4 regions of the Microbulbifer sp. ALW1 genome follow, and region 3 is predicted to be linked to each of the others. Evidence: predicted binding sites of a transcription regulator. Region 3 holds the regulator's gene; each other region holds the start of a gene.
What was found. Region 3 encodes LexA, which represses DNA repair genes until DNA is damaged. Its sites were predicted from a motif close to ACTGTNTNTANANACAGT; they were not measured.
Positions count from the first base shown of each region.

Region 1: the regulator LexA is predicted to act here: its motif matches at 1,845-1,862, upstream of ruvC (crossover junction endodeoxyribonuclease RuvC).
Region 2: the regulator LexA is predicted to act here: its motif matches at 2,731-2,748, upstream of GRX76_RS08875 (PA0069 family radical SAM protein).
Region 4: the regulator LexA is predicted to act here: its motif matches at 1,946-1,963, upstream of recA (recombinase RecA).

Region 1 covers NZ_CP047569.1:1,798,179-1,803,297, reverse strand. The annotation lists gene ruvB (Holliday junction branch migration DNA helicase RuvB) at 1-619, opposite strand, end outside; gene ruvA (Holliday junction branch migration protein RuvA) at 638-1,249, opposite strand; gene ruvC (crossover junction endodeoxyribonuclease RuvC) at 1,303-1,833, opposite strand; gene GRX76_RS07275 (YebC/PmpR family DNA-binding transcriptional regulator) at 2,003-2,746, opposite strand; gene aspS (aspartate--tRNA ligase) at 2,823-4,601, opposite strand; gene GRX76_RS07265 (FmdB family zinc ribbon protein) at 4,651-4,908, opposite strand.
Region 2 covers NZ_CP047569.1:2,162,072-2,167,190, reverse strand. The annotation lists gene GRX76_RS08885 (sodium:proton antiporter) at 1-1,032, opposite strand, end outside; gene GRX76_RS08880 (FMN-binding glutamate synthase family protein) at 1,054-2,598, opposite strand; gene GRX76_RS08875 (PA0069 family radical SAM protein) at 2,759-3,847, shown strand; gene GRX76_RS08870 (GIY-YIG nuclease family protein) at 3,862-4,152, shown strand; gene GRX76_RS08865 (TSUP family transporter) at 4,186-4,959, shown strand.
Region 3 covers NZ_CP047569.1:3,247,973-3,253,091, forward strand. The annotation lists gene GRX76_RS13495 (mechanosensitive ion channel family protein) at 1-239, opposite strand, end outside; gene nagZ (beta-N-acetylhexosaminidase) at 291-1,304, opposite strand; gene GRX76_RS13505 (TetR/AcrR family transcriptional regulator) at 1,381-2,019, opposite strand; gene GRX76_RS13510 (DUF6763 family protein) at 2,418-2,750, shown strand; gene GRX76_RS13515 (TIGR00730 family Rossman fold protein) at 2,770-3,411, opposite strand; gene lexA (transcriptional repressor LexA) at 3,593-4,201, shown strand; gene GRX76_RS13525 (hypothetical protein) at 4,366-4,623, opposite strand; gene GRX76_RS13530 (DUF6586 family protein) at 4,704-5,119, opposite strand, start outside.
Region 4 covers NZ_CP047569.1:2,253,258-2,258,376, reverse strand. The annotation lists gene GRX76_RS09290 (DUF969 domain-containing protein) at 1-20, opposite strand, end outside; gene GRX76_RS09285 (regulatory protein RecX) at 278-856, opposite strand; gene recA (recombinase RecA) at 859-1,890, opposite strand; gene GRX76_RS09275 (CinA family protein) at 2,060-2,593, opposite strand; gene GRX76_RS09270 (hypothetical protein) at 2,628-3,131, opposite strand; gene GRX76_RS09265 (LysE family translocator) at 3,167-3,793, opposite strand; gene GRX76_RS09260 (DMT family transporter) at 3,811-4,722, opposite strand; gene recJ (single-stranded-DNA-specific exonuclease RecJ) at 4,796-5,119, opposite strand, start outside.

The DNA.
Region 1 (5,119 bases), 1.4 Mb from region 3:
TTTCCACCCCCATCAGGCGGGCCGAACGGGCAACGATACTGGTGAGATCTTCGACATTGTAAAACTCGAGACGCTGGACGATTCCGAAGCGATCCCGCAGCGGCGATGTCAGCAAACCCGCGCGAGTGGTCGCACCGACAAGGGTAAAAGGTGGCAGGTCCAGCTTGATCGAGCGCGCCGCGGGCCCCTCACCAATCATGATGTCGAGCTGGTAATCCTCCATCGCCGGGTACAGCACCTCCTCGACGTGGGGGCTGAGGCGATGAATCTCATCAATAAACAGCACATCACCGGGTTCGAGGTTGGTCATGATCGCGGCAAGGTCGCCGGCCTTTTCCAGCACAGGTCCCGAGGTGGTCTTGATCGCCACACCCATTTCCGCAGCGATGATATTGGCCAGGGTGGTTTTGCCGAGACCAGGCGGGCCGAACACCAATGTGTGGTCCAGCGCCTCTTTGCGCAGTTTGGCCGCCTGAATAAAGATTTCCATCTGCTCGCGCACCACCGGCTGCCCGACATAGTCAGACAGTGTCTTGGGGCGCACAGCGCGGTCGTACTGCTCCTCTTGCCCACTTGGGCCAATCGGTTCAGCAGCAATCAGGCGGTCAGCTTCGATCACAGGGTCATCTCAATTCGGTTAGGCGGGCGCCATGCTCTTGAGAGCAAGGCGAATCAGGGTGGCGCTGTCGGCGTCCGGTGCATCTTTCGCGGCACGGGCGACCATCTTGCTGGCGTCGGTGGGCTTATACCCCAGCGCGGCCAGGGCGCTCTCTGCCTCGCCAGCGTGATCCACCTTCGGCTCAGCATTGGCGGCCATCAACGGAATATCGCCGAGGTCGCCGGTTTGCGGCGCAAGCTTGCCGCGCAATTCAATGATCAGGCGCTCAGCGGTTTTCTTACCGACCCCAGGCACCTTTACCAACGCGCCCACATTGTCATCCGCCACGCAGCGGGCCAGCGCCGCACCATCGAGCCCGGACAGGATCGCCAGAGCCATCTTGGGGCCAACGCCATTGACCTTGATCAAAGTGCGAAACAACTGACGGTCGGATTCACGAATAAAACCAAACAGTTGTTGCGATGTTTCCGATACCGCCAGGTGCGTGTGCAGCTGCACGCTGCCGCCCAACTGGGGCAACTCGAAAATGGTGGTCATGGGAGCCAGCACTTCGTAGCCCACCCCCTGGACATCGACCAGTAACTGAGGGGGCTGCACGGCGGCCAGAATGCCGCTGAGTCTTCCTATCATTTTGCTTCCAGTTTCAATTATTTCTCAGGGCCAAAGCTCTACAACCCAGGCCACTAAATCACGCTCAGGCGCCCGCGACGGAAACGCGCCCGGCTCCCCGTTGAGGACTGAATCAGAGTCTGCATGGTATGCATGTGGCAAAGTGCCACGGCGAGGGCATCCGCCGCATCCTCCTGGGGAGAAGCCGGCAGCTTCAACAAGGTCTTGACCATGTGCTGCACCTGCAGCTTGTCGGCCCCGCCGTTACCCACCACCGCCTGCTTGACCTTGCGCGCCTCGTACTCCGCTACCGACAGGTCTGCGTGGGTGGCAGCGACTATGGCAGCCCCCCGCGCCTGCCCCAGCTTGAGGGCGGAGCCTGCGCTCTTGGACATGAAGACATTCTCGATGGCCATCTGCTGTGGCTGGTACTGCTGGGCAATCTGGCTGACCGCGTCAAAAATGAGCTTGAGACGCTCCGGCAAGGGGCCGTCGGGCAGCCGGATGACACCACTGGCCACATAACGGGCCTGGGATCGATCCACATCGATCAGACCATAACCGGTCTTGCGCGAGCCGGGATCGATCCCCAAAATTCGAGTCACGGCCTTCAACCCCTGTACATTTATACAATTAATGCGGGAAGTGTCCCAAGCTGCTGCCGGGGCGTCAAGGCCGGTATCACTGCCGCGCGCCCATTGAATACCGGCAGATACAAAAATGCCCCGACGGGCGGGGCATTCGAAGCGAGAGAGCAATGACAGCGCGGCGAGATCAAGCGAGCTCGGCCATAACCTCTTCCGGGATGTCCGCGTTGGTGTATACATTCTGCACATCGTCCAGGTCTTCCAGCATATCCACCAGCGCCAGCACTTTTTCGGCACCCTCTTTGTCCAGTGGAATCGTGGTGGAGGGAATCATCGCGATGTCGGCATTGTCGGGCTTGAAACCGGCCGTGGTCAGCGCATCTTTTACCGACATGTAATCGGTAAACTCGGTGGTGACCTCGATGCTGCCGTCGTCGTTGGTCTCAATGTCCTCGGCGCCCGCCTCCAGCGCGGCTTCCATCAGCGCATCTTCACTGGCACCCGGCTCGTAATACATCTGACCTTTGCGGGAGAACAGGTAAGCCACGGAACCGTCGGTACCCAGGTTGCCACCGCGCTTGGTAAACGCGTGACGCACATCGGCTACCGTGCGGTTGCGATTGTCGGTCAGACACTCAACCAGAACCGCAACACCGCCGACACCGTAACCTTCATAGATTACCGCTTCATAGTTATCACCATCCGCATTACCCGCCCCGCGGGCAATGGCTTTATCGATGGTGTCGCGCTTCATATTCGCGCCCAACGCCTTGTCGATGGTAGTACGCAGTGTGGGATTGTCATCGGGGTTGGCGCCACCCTTGGCGGCGACGGTCAACTCGCGGATGATCTTGGTAAAAACCTTACCCCGTTTGGCATCCTGCGCCGCCTTGCGGTGCTTGATATTGGCCCATTTACTGTGTCCAGCCATCGATAAATCTCCGGTCTTGCTTCAATCTGTCTCCCCACAGGCGCCCGCTTGCAGGCGCCTGTGGGGTTTTCCTAACTTAGCCTACCTGCTCTTCCTTCTGACGCAGGCGAATACTCAGTTCGCGCAGCTGCTTGGCGTCCACCGCTCCCGGCGCATCGGTCATGACACAGGCCGCGCTCTGGGTTTTCGGGAAGGCGATGACGTCGCGAATGGAGTCGCTGCCGGTCATCAACATCACCAGGCGGTCGAGGCCGAAGGCCAGGCCACCATGGGGCGGCGCACCGTACTTCAACGCATCCAGCAGGAAGCCGAACTTTTCGCGCTGCTCATCAGCGTCAATGCCGAGGGCGCGGAATACCGTCTGCTGCATTTCCTGATTGTGGATACGGATGGAACCGCCGCCCAGTTCGGTACCGTTCAGTACCATATCGTAGGCGCGCGACAGCGCTTCCAGCGGGCCCTTCTCCAGCTCTTCTGCGGAACAGGAAGGTGCCGTGAACGGGTGGTGCAGCGCGGTAACACTGCCGTCATCGTTCTCTTCGAACATCGGGAAGTCCACCACCCACAGCGGCGCCCACTCGGACACGTACAGGTTGAGGTCTTCACCCAGCTTGCAGCGCAGCGCGCCCAGGGCTTCAGTTACTACTTTAGCGGAGTCCGCGCCGAAGAAAATCAGGTCGCCGTTTTCGGCGTGCAGACGATCCAAAATCGCCCCGCGCACCTCGTTCGGCAGGAATTTGACGATCGGAGACTGCAGGCCATTTTCCAGATCCGCCCGGTCGTTCACCTTGATATACGCGAGCCCTTTGGCGCCGTAGATGGAAACGTACTTGGTGTAATCGTCGATCTGTTTGCGGGTCAGCTTGTCGTTGCCGCCAGGCACTTTCAGCGCGGTCACGCGGCCTTTGGGGTCATTGGCCGGGCCGGAGAACACCTTGAACTCCACCTCGGTCATCAGGTCCTTGATGTCCACCAGCTCCAGCGGAATACGCAGGTCCGGTTTGTCGGAGCCGAACTTGGCGATCGCTTCACTGAATGGCATGCGCGGGAACTCGCCCAGGTCCACACCTTTCAGCTCTTTAAACAGCTTGCGAATCATGTTCTCGGTGATGGACATGATGGCGTTTTCATCGAGGAAGGCGGTCTCGATATCGATCTGGGTGAATTCCGGCTGGCGGTCTGCGCGCAGGTCCTCGTCGCGGAAGCACTTGGCAATCTGGTAGTAACGATCGAAGCCGGACACCATCAGCAGCTGTTTGAACAGCTGCGGGGATTGCGGCAGCGCGAAGAACTTGCCCGCGTGGGTACGGCTCGGCACCAGATAGTCACGGGCACCTTCCGGGGTGGCGCGGGTCAGGATCGGGGTTTCAATATCGAGAAAGCCTTCGCCGTCCAGGTAGTTGCGGATGGCATTGGTAATCTGGGAGCGGAAACGCAGGTTGCGCTGCATCTCGTTACGGCGCAGGTCCAGGTAGCGGTACTTCAGGCGTACGTCTTCGCCCACAGCGGTGTGCTCGTCCAGCTGGAAGGGAGGCGTCTCGGCGCCGTTCAGGATCTCCAGTTGCAGGCCGTAAACCTCGATTTCACCGGTGGCCATATTCGGGTTTACCGCTTCCGGGGCACGTGCACGCACGCGACCGGTGACCTTCAGCACATACTCGCTGCGAACTCTGTCCGCCAGAGCAAAGTGCTCTGCTGCGTCCGGGTCAAAGACCACCTGGGCGATACCATCACGGTCGCGCAGATCGATGAAGATGACTCCACCGTGATCGCGGCGGCGGTCTACCCAGCCACACAGGGTTACTTCGCGGTCAATATCGGCGGATCGCAGGGCGCCACAGTAGTCGGTGCGCATGGAGTCTTATTCCCTTAGTTGTAAACGCAGTAGTCGTATATCCAGCTACTCAGCTGGCTTTGGATTCGGAGCCGCCAGACTTGCTGGCAGGCTTGGCAGCATCACCGGCGAGGTTTTTCTTGCTGCCGGTCTTGAAATCGGTTTCGTACCAGCCGCCGCCCTTGAGGCGGAATCCGGCTGCACTGATCTTTTTGCTCAGTTCCGCTTTGTTACAGGCGGGGCAGTCTGTCAGCGGAGCATCGCTCATACGCTGCAGGGCTTCCATCTGGTGGCCACAGGCCTTGCACTGGTATTCGTAGATAGGCATCTCGGTACCCGGATCTCACTGAATATAAAGGGGCGCAGATTATACATGAGCACCCGCGAGGGAAGAAGAACGCTGTTTTTGTGGGCACCCGGTGCTCAAATAGGCCGCAGACGGGGGTATTTGGGTGTCGCATTTCGACCAAAACCCTAAAAAAAAGCACTTTTTTTCCGTTTTTACCCCGTGCGCCCCGAGAAAAACTGGATATACTTCA
Region 2 (5,119 bases), 1.1 Mb from region 3:
ACGCGCAAAAGGCGCCAACAGAAATACTGCAAAGCCCCGTGCACCAATCGCCGCAACAATCCCGATGATCATCGCCAACCACTGGTGGGAAAACATCTCGAAGGTAATCACCAGCCCCATGATCACAAAGATCAGGGCATTAAATAGCAAGCTCAGCCACTCCCAGGTGGGTTCAGCATGGCTCAGGTAAGTTTCGTACTGCTCGCGCAGGCAAGCCCTCGCCACAATGGCGCACAGCATGACCGCGATAATTCCGGATACACCGACAACATGTTCTGCCAGATAGAAACTGCCAAACGCCGCCAGTACCAGCACCATCAATGCGGCACCCGCAGAGCGTAAAAACAGAATCACAATCGCCGTCACCAGCCCGCAAAGCGAACCCACCGCCAATCCGCCAAAGAAAACCACCGCAAAATAAAGCGCAAAACCACCCGCGCCGCTGATGGCTTCTCCGGTTGCCGCCGATCCCTCCATGGCACTGTGGCTGGCAATGCCCAGCACCAGGGAGAAAAGCACAATCGCCACCGCATCGTTAAACAGGCTCTCGCCCTCGACTAATGTCAGTAATTCTTCATTAGCGCTGGTTTTTCGCAACCGGGCAACAATCGCAACCGGATCGGTAGCCGCTAGAATAGCGCCGGTCAGCAGTGCGGCCAGCCAAGGAAACCCGCTGGGATGATAAATGCCGTAGTAAACCAGTATCGCGGTAATCAGAGCACAGATCACTGCGCCCACGGTGGCCAGCAGCAGGATTGGACCCAACCAGCGGAACAGTTTGTCGGGATCTATTTTCCATGCCGAGTCAAAGATCAATACCGGCAGGATGACGAAAAATACCAGTTGTTGCAGGTTTTCGGCACGCAACCCGGTGTCGTAGTCGAAAACCGGCAGCAGCATGCCCGCAAGCACCCCGGCAATCAGGCAACCTAGGGTATTGTCCCGTTTCAAAATGCGCGCAATCGATAGCCCGGCTACCGCAGCAACTGCCATATACAACCCCTGGCCGACCAGTGTGGTTACGCCTTCCATGGTTCACTCCCGATGGGTCGATTATTGGGAATCGCGATCGGAGGCGATCACGGACTTGGGTTTTACTTCCGGCACCAGGTCGGACAATGGCACCGGGGTTCCACGCTCATTGATGACTTCGACATGAGCGCGGCGCAATTGGCGTGGCTCGGGGACACCACAGGAGTGCGCGATGGTGCCCACTTCGTACACCATGTTGCGCGCGTAATGGTAAACCCGCTCGGCCTTGTCCATGGGATCCAGCCCCTGCTGCAGATCCGGGTTGTGGGTAGTGACACCGGTCGGGCAGGTATTTTTATTGCACTGCATGGCCTGGATACAGCCGAGGGAAAACATGAAACCGCGCCCGCAATTGATAAAGTCGGCGCCCATCGCCAGCGCCCAGGCCACCATGGACGGCGTCAGCAATTTGCCCGCGCAGATAATCTTGATGCGCTCGCGCAACCCGTACTCGGCGATAAGATCAACCACCAGTGGCAGACTGCGATTCAGGGGCAATCCCATATAGTCCATCAAACTCTGGGGCGCGGCACCGCTGCCACCATCAGCGCTATCGATGGTAATAAAGTCCGGTGCGGACTCCAGGCCACGCCGCCGGATCAAATCGCACAATTCATGCAGCCAGTCGCTGCTGCCAATCACGCACTTGAAACCGACAGGCTTACCGGTAACCTCGCGAATATGACCAATCATATCCAGCAGCCCGGCCACATCCCGGAATTCCGGGTGGCCATTGGGGCTGATGGAGTCCATCCCCACAGGGATACCGCGCACCCGGGCAATCTCCGGCGTTACCTTGATTCCCGGTAATATGCCGCCCTTGCCCGGCTTGGCGCCCTGGGAGAGTTTCAGCTCGAACATTTTGACCTGTTCATGGGCCGCCACCTCCCTCAATTTGTCGTCTGACAGGTTGCCTTCTTCATCCCGCACTCCGTATTTGGCGGTACCGATCTGGAAGACGACATCACAACCGCCTACCAGGTGGTGGGGCGACAAGCCACCCTCGCCGGTATTCAGCCAGATCCCCGCCTTGGCCGCGCCTCTCGACAACGCTTCAACCGCTGGCACCGACAGGGCGCCGAAGCTCATGCCCGAAATATTGAAGATGGAGCGGGTGGTATAGGGTCTGCGCGCGGCGCCTTCCCCCACCGTAACCTCTCGCGGTGGTACCGCGTCTTTGGCTAGGGTCGGGAAGGGATGGTTCAGGAACACGATATCCCCAGGCTGATTGAGGGGTCTTGTGGAACCGAAGGCCAGGGTGGAATCCACGTTTTTTGCGGCGCGGTATACCCAGCTGCGCTGGGCGCGATTGAATGGCATCTCTTCCCGGTCCAGTGAGAAAAAGTACTGCCGGAAAAACTCACCTAGGTGCTCAAACTGGTAGCGAAAGCGCCCCAGTACAGGGAAGTTGCGGCGAATGGCCTGCTTGGTCTGACTCACATCCGAGAGATACAGGTACACCACATAGAGCACCAGCAACACCAGCCCGAAGGCGAACAGCATCGCAAACACCTGTAATACATTGACCGCGAATGCCTTGATCGCGGCTACCGCATGAAGATCCATCCCCTGCTCCCTGCCCTAGAATCATCGAAACTAACAAAAACCGACGAAAAACCGACGAAAACCAAGTAGTCATTGTATGTGCTTCGCAGTTTCCTTGCACTGGCTGGGATCCAGTCATAAACTCCCCAAACAACTGGACAAACATACAGCCTTAAATTCCGTGGCCAACGACTCCCCTGACAACCCTACCCAATCCCTCAAGGGGCGCGGCGCCATCAGTAACCTGGCGGGGCGCTTTGTGGATCAGGTCAGCACCCGCGAGAGCGACGGCTGGGAGCAGGCCCTGGAACAGCAGCAACGGATTGACACCGTGGCGATCGAGGAAAAGGCCAAATCCATCATTGCCACCAATAACTCCCCGGATATTCCGTTTACCCAGTCGATCAACGCCTATCGGGGTTGCGAACACGGATGCGTCTACTGCTACGCCCGCCCCGCCCACGCTTATATGGACCTGTCGCCAGGGCTCGACTTCGAAACCCGGCTGTTTTACAAACCCAATGCCGCGGAGCTGCTTGAAAAGGCACTGCGCCAAAAAAGTTACCAGTGCAGTCCCATTGCCATGGGCACCAATACTGATCCCTACCAGCCCCTGGAAAAAGAAAAGCAGATCACCCGCCAGCTACTGGAAACACTGCAGCGCTACCAGCACCCGGTGACCATCGTCACCAAGAGCCAGCTGATTCTGCGTGACCTGCCGATACTGGCGGAAATGGCGCAAGACAACCTGGTACATGTAGGCATCAGCGTAACCACGCTGGACAATGCATTGAAACGCAAACTGGAGCCACGCACCGCAGGGCCGGCAGCACGCCTGCGCACCATCGAAGCACTGGCAAGTGCCGGTATACCCACCGCGGTGATGGCCGCGCCCATGATTCCGGCACTGAACGATTCAGAACTGGAAGCCATTCTCACCCAGGCGCAGCAGGCGGGCGCGATTCACGCCGCTTACATACTGTTGCGATTACCGTTTGAGGTGGCACCGCTCTTTCGCCAGTGGCTAGCAGAACACTACCCGGGGCGGGCACAGCACGTGATGAGCCTGGTGCAACAGAGCCGCGGCGGTAAAGACAACCAGACCGAATTCGGCCAGCGCCAACGAGGCACCGGTGTCTTTGCTCAGTTACTGCAGCAGCGGTTTCGGGTAACCTGTCGCAAACTGGGACTGAATGAACGCAAGCTGGACCTGGATTGCAGCCGCTTTTTTCTGCCGCCACAATCCGGTGACCAGCAAAGTCTTTTTTAATCGGCGGTTATGTTTTGTCTGGCTGGTTTGTTTATCTGATACGCACCAACAGCGGCTCGCTGTATACGGGTATTACCCGAGATGTAGAGCGGCGCTTTGAAGAGCACAGCAGTGGCAGCCCCAAAGCCGCCAAGGCGCTGCGCGGTCGCGGCCCCCTGACACTGGAATTCCAACAGGGTGTCGACAGCCATTCCGATGCATTAAAACTGGAAATGCAGATCAAGAAGTGGCCCAAGGCACGCAAGGAGGCATTGATTGCCGGCAAGCTCAAGCTGCCTATCCAAGCGCGCACCACTGCCCCCTGACACCCCAAGTCCGACTCACACAAGAAGTACCCGATGGATATCACCATTACCCTGCTATTGATTCTGTTTGCTGTTGCCATGCTGGCGGGCTGGGTGGATACCCTGGCCGGTGGCGGCGGGTTACTGACGGTGCCCGCCTTGCTGCTCGCCGGCCTGCCGCCAGTTGCCGCGCTGGCGACCAACAAAAGCCAGGCGATACTCGGCACTTTTACCGCGACAGCCACGCTGTATTCGAAGGGCCACTTGCGCGAGCGCGCGCTGATTCTTCCGGTGGTTACTGCAGGCATTGGCGCTGGTGTGGGCGCCTGGCTGATTCAGCGGGTGGACACAAGCTGGCTCAACTGGGTGATTCCAGTGCTGTTGTTGTGCGTCGCACTGTATGTTTGGCTCACCCCCAATTTGGGCAACAGCGAACGCCAGGGAAAACTGAGTGAAAAACAGTGGGCACTGACGTGCGTGCCTGTGGTGGGCTTTTATGACGGCGCTTTTGGCCCCGGTACCGGGACCTTTTTTGCTGCGTCCGGGGTTGCCTTTCGCGGGCAAACCCTGCTCACCGCAACAATCCGGGCAAAACTGTTCAACCTCACCACCAACGTGGTCTCGCTCGCCCTGTTTGCCACTGGCGGCAAAGTGGTGTGGGTTATCGGCGGAGCCATGATGGCCGGGCAAATGCTGGGCGCGTTTATCGGAAGCCACACCATGCTGGCAGGTGGTACCCGCATCATACGTCCGCTGGTGATCACCATGTGTATGCTGATGTCACTGGGCCAGATCGCCCAGCACCTGGATCTGTTGCCTCTCCCCTGATAGTTACTTTTTTACTTAAAAATCGCGCAACCAGGGAATCTCGCCCCCCAGGTACTTAGATTAGCTACTTAGAACAGCTACTTAGAACAGGTGGTGACATCACTCCCCCCCGTGGCACAAGACTTTTGGGGAAACAGCCGGTGATGAGAATCGTGCCGGG
Region 3 (5,119 bases):
GCAGCGGCGAGCGATAACCCAAGCAACCAGATCAGTATCGACGCTGGTGGGTTGATGGAATTGACCAGTGCATCATCCCAGGGATTGACGGTGCGCGCGGCGCGCTCGCGCAAACGACTAACGAACAGGCTCAATACCCAGGACGCCATCGCGGTAATCAGTACAACGATAAACACTTCGGCAATCCAGAAACGGTCATCCCCGACGAGAGAGCGCAAAAACGCTTTGGCTGACTCCACAAATTACTCCATTCACTGCTTTCTAATGATCGGTGGCGTTATTGTGCGCATTTACATCCAGGATGCCAGCCATTCCCGGGTTGAATGCCAGCGGGGAGACTGTTCCAGCGCTTCCCAACTGCGTATCTGCGGTTGGCCGCGCATCCGCTCCAGACGCGCGCTGGAGGCCGGGTCGGGCGTATAGCCCTCAAGCGCCGCCAGTACTTCGATCGCTCCCTCGCGATTGTTACAGACAACCCCCATATCGCAGCCCGCATGCATGGCAGCGCGAATACGCTCGGCATAGCCCCCTGCCGCACCCGCGCCCTCCATGGTCAGGTCATCACTGAAAATCACACCGTCAAATCCAAAGCGCTTGCGCAATACCTCCTGCAACCAGAAGCGTGAGAAGCCCACGGGATTCTCATCCACATTGGCAAAATGGATATGTGCCGGCATTACGGCGTCCAGCTCACCGGCGAGCATACACTCTTCGAATGGCTTGCAATCAGAAGCCAATACAGATTCCAGCGGGCGCTGGTCTACGGGTAATTCTTCATGGCTATCTTCGAGCACCTGGCCATGGCCGGGAAAATGCTTTCCGGTCGTTGCCATGCCCGCCTCGTGCATCCCCGCCATAAACGGCCGCGCCTTTTCTGCTAACATCAGCGGATCTTTGGCGAAACTGCGATCGCCGACGATTCGGCAAAAATCGTCATCCGCATCCAGCACCGGGGCAAAACTGAAATCCACACCCACGGCCAGCAGCTCGGCGGCCAGCAACCAGCCAACATCTTTCAGCTGGGTGGTATCCGCGTGGGCTGCCAGCGCCTGCATCGAAGGTATTCGGGTGAAGTTGTCGCGAAAGCGCTGCACTCGCCCACCCTCCTGGTCAACTGCGAGTAAAATTTCCGGGCGAACACCGCGAATATCGGCGATCAGCGCTTCCAGCTGCGGCCGATCGCGGTAATTACGTGCAAAAAATATCAGGCCACCCACCTGTGGATGCCGCAATAAATCCCGATCCTCTAGGGTAAGCTCGGTACCTTCGACATCAATCATTACCGGACCGATCTGAACAGACATGGTCTTCCTGCTCCTTTGATTAATTTGCACGCGCCAGGATTAATTTGTACGCGCCAGGCGCCACGGCTGTGCGCGGCTATTCCTTCGGCTCGGGCGCAGTCAACATGGCCGAAGCAGCGGGCGCCAGCCGGGCAAGGGTTTCTTCCAGACTGCTCTCTGCACCGAAATCCTCCCGAAGGATAGCTTCAATGGCGTCGAAGCTCGACAGAGAAAATATGGTGGCGCCCAGCATGAAATAAAGGCGCCAGTAGAAGGTCACCGGGTCGACCTGAGGTAAGGCATTGGCAAGCTGGCCCGCAAACCGCCGGTAGCTGGATCCATAGCGCGAAACGATAAACCGCCGCAGGTGGCCCTGGGACTGGGTATAAGCCAGCCCCAGTAAACGCATGAAGCGCTTGGGATCGCGCCCCTCTCTGGCGAGACCGGCCAGTGCGACCCGATACAGGCTCTGCAGGAGGTCATCCACCTGTAAACACTCGTCCTGAAGCTCTCGGCGGCTCAACTCCCGATCCAGATGCTCCGTAAAAGGCGTAAGGAAACGCTCAAATACGGCCTGGATTAACTCTTTTTTCGAACCAAAATGGTAGTTTACCGCGGCCAGATTCACCCCGGCGGTGCTGGTGATGGTGCGCAGCGAGGTTTCAGTAAAGCCGCGCTCGGCAAATAGTACCTCGGCGGCATCCAGGATTCGCTTGACGGTTTCCAGCTGACTCATACCAATTCAAACCAACAATTAAAACGCTTGTTTAAGGGCCTGAGACTAGCATAGTCGGCACCAATTGGAACATCCGTCTCCCCTGCCCCAAAAGCGGTTTAAGCAGCCGCGCGCTTCAATCCACCGAAATTTGCCCTGGCGATCACAAAGCACCCAGGGAATCCCGAAATCGCGACCTCCCGGATACCAAGCAGCCGGCACCGACACTAGATTGAATTTAAAGACTGAGGAAATTGCTCGAAACGGAACTTCGAAAGAGGCGCGGGATTTGCTGTAACAGCCGCTATTGATTCCTGAACCGGCCGCCGTGGTAGTGACGATGGCGATGGGGACGGGATTTCATAGTAGCGCGGCAACAAAGGGCCCCTAACGATTGATAACGACAGGAGGGCCGCGCCATGGCCAGAATTGCTCCGGAAATTGGCAGCTGGTTCGAAAACTTCCAATCTGGTGAATTGTTTGAAGTGGTGGCAGTAGACCACCCCTCTCGCACCATTGAAGTTCAATACATCGACGGCGCACTGGATGAAATTGACTTTCTCAGTTGGCCGCGACTACCGGTGATTGGTGCAGCACCTCCGGAAGATGCCAACGCCGGATATGGCAGCCTCGCGCGCGAAATGCAGGATGATGAGGATGCCGGATTCAAAAGTCCCTTATTTTCGCCCGCCCAAAGCGCCATCGACAAACTGGAAGGCGAATCTTTTCCCGGCACCGATGAAAGTATTTAACTGAGCGGTAGAGAGCCCATCAAATATCGCGCTCGCGAATATACTCCACGATGATCTCTGCCGCCTCCTCGACCGTGTCAACCAATTTGAACAGGTTCAGATCACCGGCATCAATGCATTCCCGGTCCAAAACCGTTTCCATCAGCCAGTCGATTAATCCCGCCCAGTAGCGCTTCCCTACCAGAACAATGGGAAAGCGTCGGACTTTTTGCGTCTGTACCAGCGTCAGCGCCTCAAACAGTTCATCCAGGGTTCCGTACCCGCCGGGCATGGCGATAAAGCCAACGGCATGTTTCACGAACATGAATTTCCGCACAAAGAAGTAGCGAAAGTGCAGACTGATATCGAGATAGGGATTCGGCGTCTGCTCAAATGGCAATTCAATATTCAGGCCGATTGAGGCACCAGCCTGGGTAAATGCACCGCGATTGCAGGCCTCCATAATCCCGGGGCCGCCGCCGGTAATAACCGGCACCCCTTCACTGGCAAGCAACTCGCCCAGGCGCACACCTTCCTGATACTCCACCGCATCTTCACGGAATCTTGCACTGCCGAAAACCGTCACCGCGCCCTTCAATGTAATCAGGCGCTCGATACCATCGACGAGTTCCGATTGAATTCGCAGCACGCGCCACGCTTCTGGCATTTTTGCGTCCAGCATATGCCTTCTCCTTATTGCCCGACTCCCCTCCTGGGGAACTGGATGCCCATACAACCTGAAAGCCGACAGGTACCCCAAGTCTAGCAGCTAGCCCACACACTCCCCCGGAAGATTGCGTGCAAGAGAAATCTGTATATAATCCCAGCAACTGTATAAAAATACAGACAACAGGAAAGTGCGCATGACAAACCTTACCGCTCGCCAGGCCCAGGTACTGGAACTGATCAAAACGTATCTGGACGATACCGGATACCCACCCACCAGAGCTGAGATTGCCCAGGAGCTCGGTTTCCGCTCTCCGAATGCGGCAGAGGAACACCTCAAAGCACTGGCGCGTAAAGGCGCAATTGAAATGGTCGCCGGCGCCTCACGCGGTATCCGGATTCCAGACCACCAGAGCGGCTTGCCCATTGTTGGCCGGGTCGCGGCAGGTAATCCGGTACTGGCGGAAGAAAATATTGAAGAGTATTGCGAGATCCCGGCGGAGTTTTTCCACCCACCGGCGGACTATCTGCTGCGGGTACACGGCATGAGCATGAAGAACGCCGGTATTTTTGATGGCGACCTGCTGGCCGTACAACGCACGGACAACATCCGCAATGGCCAGATAGTAGTGGCACGGATTGAAGATGAAGTGACCGTGAAGCGGTTCAAGCGACGCGGCAACCAGGCAACCATCCAGCTGTTGCCGGAGAATGATGACTTCGATGTTATTCAGGTGGATATGCGTGACAAGAATTTCGCCATTGAAGGTTTGGCGGTTGGTGTGATTCGTCAGAATCCCTTTTAAGGCATCGCTTTCGGCACCTTCCAGACATAAAAAAACAGGGCCTCAAGCCCTGTTTTTTTATGCGTCTTTCACGGCCTTTGATACACGATTCGCCCCGTATCTTTCCGTTACAGCCCGTTACAGCGGCCGAAATCACCGACGCTGCGGGGTACGTTCGAGCAAGCTCAGTGTACCGTGTGCTCGGTCACATCCACGTCTTCCTCGAAGGATTCCGGCTCCGCTTCCAGCTCGTTCACATCCTGCACCGCCTCAATTCCCGCCTCCAGCATAGCGCGGGCAATGGCAATCTTGTGCTCACGTAAAAACTCGAGGCTCTCCGCTGAGAAATGAATACGCACCAGCGGGTCTCCCTTGTGACCAGCGCGTCGCAGCGCCACATCACCATTGGACAACTCGATGATTTCGTAGGTCTCAGAAGACATTCACTTCTCCAGTTACAGCATGATTTTCCGCCATTGTAACACAGGGGGAAGTGATTAATCTGCGGCGCCCGCTGAAGGCGCTACCACTCTTCGCCTTGTACCCGCTGCCGCTGCACCAGCTCGGTAAGCCCCCGCAACCAGCGGTTGAGGCACTCGGGGTCCACCGCGACCGGCATATCTTCCAGTTGCCGCACCGGAATCAGTGTTTGTACGCCCGCCCCTCCGTCAGGCCCCTGCCCGGCGCTAGCCGGAAGCTTCCAGAGCCCACTCCAAGCAGCTGCCAGCGGGTAAAACCAGCTATCCGGGTTTTCCGCCAAGCTCACCAGCTCGCCGACGTCCGCACTGAATTTGCCCCGGGCCGTCAGCAGGCTCTGCAGCGCCGCTGCGGATTCCGGCACAACACCAGTGCCCAGACCCAGCTGGTGGGACTGCTCGCCGAGAAAAGCACGATATGCCCGCCACAGTTGCAATAACGCCCCTTCCTGCAAAGCAGCTT
Region 4 (5,119 bases), 990 kb from region 3:
CAGTAGGAAATGGCATCCATAAGGTAAGCCTTTCTCTGTTTTAAATGTCGCCAGGCCTGGCTACTCCCTTTCGAGCCTGTATTTGATCACTCTTCGTAGAGTGTGCAGCCCACAATTGTTGACCTGTGCGCCATTATGAAGGACATATCCAGACTCGGCTAATCGAAAGCTGTCCTACAGACCGGAACTGGTCAGATTTTATGCGGCGGCGTTTTAATACCGGCAAACTAAGGGGGGGAACGATGGGAGGGGAACAATGAGAGGGGAACGAAGCTGGTCAGCAATCTGCATCAATGGCCCAGGCGATAGCGTCCGAGGAAAAGCCGCGGTAAGCCAGGTAACGCTGTCGTTTGGCGCGCTCTTTGAATTGCTGGTCGCGCGGCAGTGCAGGATTGATTGCCCCGCGAAATTTGCGCTGTAACACCTCGGCAGCCAGAGCAAACCAGTCCGTTTCGACCTGTTCCAGAGCACTGGCAATCAGATCGCCATGGACACCACGCTGTTGCAACTCTCGGCGAATACGTAGAGGACCCTGCCCCCGCTGTACCCGCGAGCGGCAGAACACCTCTGCAAAGCGCTGATCAGACTGGTAATTAAGTGCCTGCAACCGCGACAGTACTTCGTCGAAATTCGCCTCGGGGTGCTTTGCGGAAAGCTTTCGGCGCAGCTCCTGACAGGAGTGCTCCCGACGTGAGAGGAGGTCGATGGCCGCATTATACAGGGCCTGGGTGAGCGCTTTGGACTCCCCCCGGGAAGATACGGAGGATGGTGACAGCGCCGGGGCCGTCGAATCTATGAGGGATTCCACCGGCGGCCACTCTACGCTGCCGCCGATGGTATCTTGGGGGGAAGACAAGATCAGTCTTCCGCAGCTTCCAGCTCTTCAGGCTGTGCCGGTGCGACATCTTCCAGCAACTGCGCACGCAGTTGGCCTTCGATTTCATTGCGAATATCGGTATTTTCCTTCAGGAATTTCACCGCATTGGCCTTACCCTGACCAATCTTGTCGCCTTTGTAGCTATACCAGGCGCCAGCCTTGTCAATCAGCCCCAACTTCACGCCGTAGTCGACAATTTCACCCAGCAGGTTGATACCCTGGCCGTACATGATCTGGAACTCGGTCTGCTTGAAGGGTGGAGCCACCTTGTTCTTGACCACCTTGACCCGGGTTTCGTTGCCCACCACCTCATCGCCCTCTTTCACAGAGCCGATGCGACGGATGTCCAGGCGAACAGAGGAGTAGAACTTGAGCGCGTTACCGCCGGTAGTGGTTTCCGGGGAGCCAAACATCACCCCGATTTTCATCCGGATCTGGTTGATGAACACGCACAGGGTATTAGTGTTCTTGATATTACCGGTCAGCTTGCGCAGGGCCTGAGACATCAAACGCGCTTGCAAGCCAACGTGGGTATCACCCATTTCACCTTCGATTTCCGCACGCGGGGTCAGGGCCGCTACGGAGTCCACGACCAGCACGTCAACCGCACCGGAGCGCACCAGCATATCGGCCACTTCCAGCGCCTGCTCGCCGGTGTCCGGCTGGGATACGATCAGCTCGTCCACATTGACACCGAGCTTTTCGGCATAGATTGGATCCAGCGCGTGCTCCGCATCCACGAAGGCACAGGTGCCGCCCTTGCGCTGAGCCTCGGCGATTACCTGCAGGGTAAGCGTGGTTTTACCGGAAGATTCAGGACCGTAGATTTCAACAATACGGCCGCGAGGCAGGCCGCCAATACCGAGGGCGACATCCAGCCCGAGGGAGCCGGTAGAAATCGCGGGGATACGCTCACGGCCCTTATCCCCCATGCGCATGACGGTGCCCTTGCCGAACTGGCGCTCGATCTGTGACAGCGCCGCCTGTAAAGCTTTGTCTTTGTTGGAATCCATGACCCTTCCCGTGTACTTGACGTTTGGTGATGGGAGGGAAGCTTAGAGAAAAATTACTGTATAAGCAACCAGTAATCCGGAATTAGCCCAGCGACGGCCAGAGGAAACGGGGAGAAGGGAAAACCCGGTGAAATACCCGCCGCAATACCCGCCGAAAGTCACCAGCCAGTCACGATTTGCAGTGGGCCTCGGCAACCGCCAGCATCCGCTTAAGCGCTTCCGCCACCGTCTGCCGCTGAATATCTCTCCTGCCGCCGTGAAAATGCATGCGCACGGCGCCCGCCTCTACGGGCTCCTGCCCCTGGCTGTGCGCCCAGGCAATCCAGACAGTGCCCACAGGCTTGTCCTCACTACCACCATCAGGGCCGGCAATACCACTAACGGCAACAGACAGGTTCGCGTCCAGCCGATTCAAGACCCCTACTGCCATCTGCCGGGCCACCGACTCGCTGACGGCGCCGACGGTATCCAGGTCGAGCTGGTCCACACCGAGAAAGTCCCGCTTGATACGGTCCGCGTATGAAACCACCGCGCCGTCAAACCAGGCGGACGATCCCGCCACGGAAGTGATCGCGGCCGCAATGGCACCACCGGTACAGGATTCCGCTGTGGTTACCCGCCAGTTGAGCTGTTGCAGGGCGCTGCCGAGCGCAGCCGCCAATTCCTCAATACCGAGACCCGAAGCATCGAGATTGCTTCCCACCAGGATTCCCCCCAAACGTCCAGAGCAATAACATTTATCGATCCACCGGGCCGCCCGCTCCCCGGTCCTTACAGCTTGAAAACTCGTAAGGCACCTTGCCCGCCGGATCAAAGCCCAACTCCAGGGCGGCATCCAGCAATTCAGTTTTTATTCGATGTAACAGGATATCGCCCGTGGCACCACCGCATACCGAGGGGTACATTCGGTCCTTGCGCACACCGCAGCGGGACTCAATGACCGTAATACCACCCTGTACCAGTTTGCCGCGACTCTGCTCTACCGACAGACCGCCACCTTCACACTGGCGGCTGCCGCGAGCCTGCATAACCCAGAGGGTATCCGCAAGCTGCACACTGCCTTCAGCGGATTCTGTCTCAGACGTGGGCGCCTCCTCGGCCTGATCAGCAGTCGATCCGGTTTCAACGTTGGCGCCAGCCTGCGGCACCTGACCCGATTTTTGCGCACCGCGCTCACCGCAACCTGCCAGTAGCATCAGCACAACCATCAGCAGCGGCACAAACACGTTTCCAGCCTTCATCTCATCTCCTTATGTTCAGTTTGATCCCTCTACCGTCAGCTTAGCGCGAGCCATACCCCCACGCCCAGCATCAAGGTGCCCGCGATACGATTCATAAGGCGCACATTTTCACCCCGGTGCAATAATTTGCTGAGTGTGCGACCACCACTGGCGTAAATCAGCATGCAGATAAACTCCAGGCCCAGAATAATCCCGAGCAGTACCGTTATCTGAGGCAGCAGCGCTTTACCCTGATCAATAAACGGCGGCAGCAAGGCAATAAAAAATGCCCAGCCTTTGGGGTTGGCCACCGCGGTAACGAACCCCTGCACCACCATATTCACGGCCGGAATCTGCGCCTGAGCACCGGTGGCTGACTCCACCAGCACCATACGCCCGCGAGCGCGCCACATCTGAACACCCAGATAGGTGAGATAAGCCCCGCCACAGTATTTGAAGACCTGAAAGGCACCTGGATACTTCAGCATAAAGGCGGCGATACCCAGCACCGCAGACACCGCCACTACGGCGACACCGCACAGCTCGCCCAGCATCATCCACAGGGTGCGGCGCACGCCAAAGGCCATCCCCATGGTGAGCGCCAGGGTCATGCACATGCCCGGCGTGATGGAAACGAAGAAAAACGTCGGCACAAATAGCGCCAATAGTGACCAGTCAATCATGTGCAGAAACCGACCTATTAATGGTGCGTTCCGTTGTGATTGCCATAGTGGCTGATCACCATACCGGCAAGCATCAAACCACAGCCGACAAGCTCCTTCGCGCTCAGCATTTCGTTCAGGAACAACCAGCCCGCCGCCACTGCAAATACCGATTCGAGACTCATGATCACCGTGGCGTGAGAAGGCGCCGCATTGCGCTGCCCCAGAAGCTGAAAGGTGAACGCAATAGCAGTAGAAAACACCATCATATAGGCGATAGGCCAGGCGGCATCGACAGCGTCCTGCAGCGAAGGCGATTCCACCACGAAGGACGCAATGGCAGACAGCAGTCCGCACACCAGAAACTGGATCGCCGCCAACCGCAGTGCATCGTAGCGATGCACCAGGTAATCGGCCGACAGCACCTGGATCGCGAATACAAACGCGCTCGCAAACACCATCAGGTCCCCAATCAGTTGCGCCTCCTCAGAGAAATCCGCCAGCCAGTAAAGGCCAAACAGGGCCAGGGCAATCCCGGCCCAGGTCCAACGATTGGTCTTGTGCCCCAGCGACAGCCCGATCACCGGCACCAGCAGCAGGTAGAAGCCGGTAATAAAACCGGCGCGACCGGCGGTGGTGTACAGCAGGCTTGCCTGCTGCAGTGCCGCGCCGAGAAACAGCCAGAAACCGAGCACAGCGCCACCGGGCAGGCACTTGCGCCAGCGGTGATGAACGGTCGCTCCGCCCTCCTCGCCCGGCTGTACGTCCCGGCGGGATGAGAGCCAGTAAACAATCGGCAACAGCAGCAGCCCACCTAGAAAGAAGCGCCAGGCGTTGAATGCCAGGGGCTCGATATGCGCCATCGCAATTTTCTGGGGCACGAATGCGAGCCCCCAGAAAAGCGCTGCCAACACCAGTAATAATTCGGCTTTTGCCTGTTTTTGATTCATGGGAATTACCTGACAACAACTTCAACGCAGATGCGACGGACCGCGCAATCGCGGTGCCGCTCACAACTGACAATTACACAGGGGTTATTTGGCTGACCATCAGCTGCAAGGACTGACGGCCGCGGAACTCGTTGATATCCAGTTTGTACGCCAGCTGCACCTTCTCAACCTGGGCCGGCCAGAAATCCGCATCGATATTGAAGGCAATGGCATCCAGTGCCAGTTGCGGTGCCGAGAGCGGCGCCACGACCATTTTCAGGTGGCGCTCGCCGACAATTCGCTGCTGTAACAGCAGAAACTCACCGTCAAACTCCGGTTCGGGGAACGCCTGCCCCCAGGGCGCACAGGCGCGTAATACCGCCGCCGTTTCCATTGAGAATTGATCAGCGCGCAATTC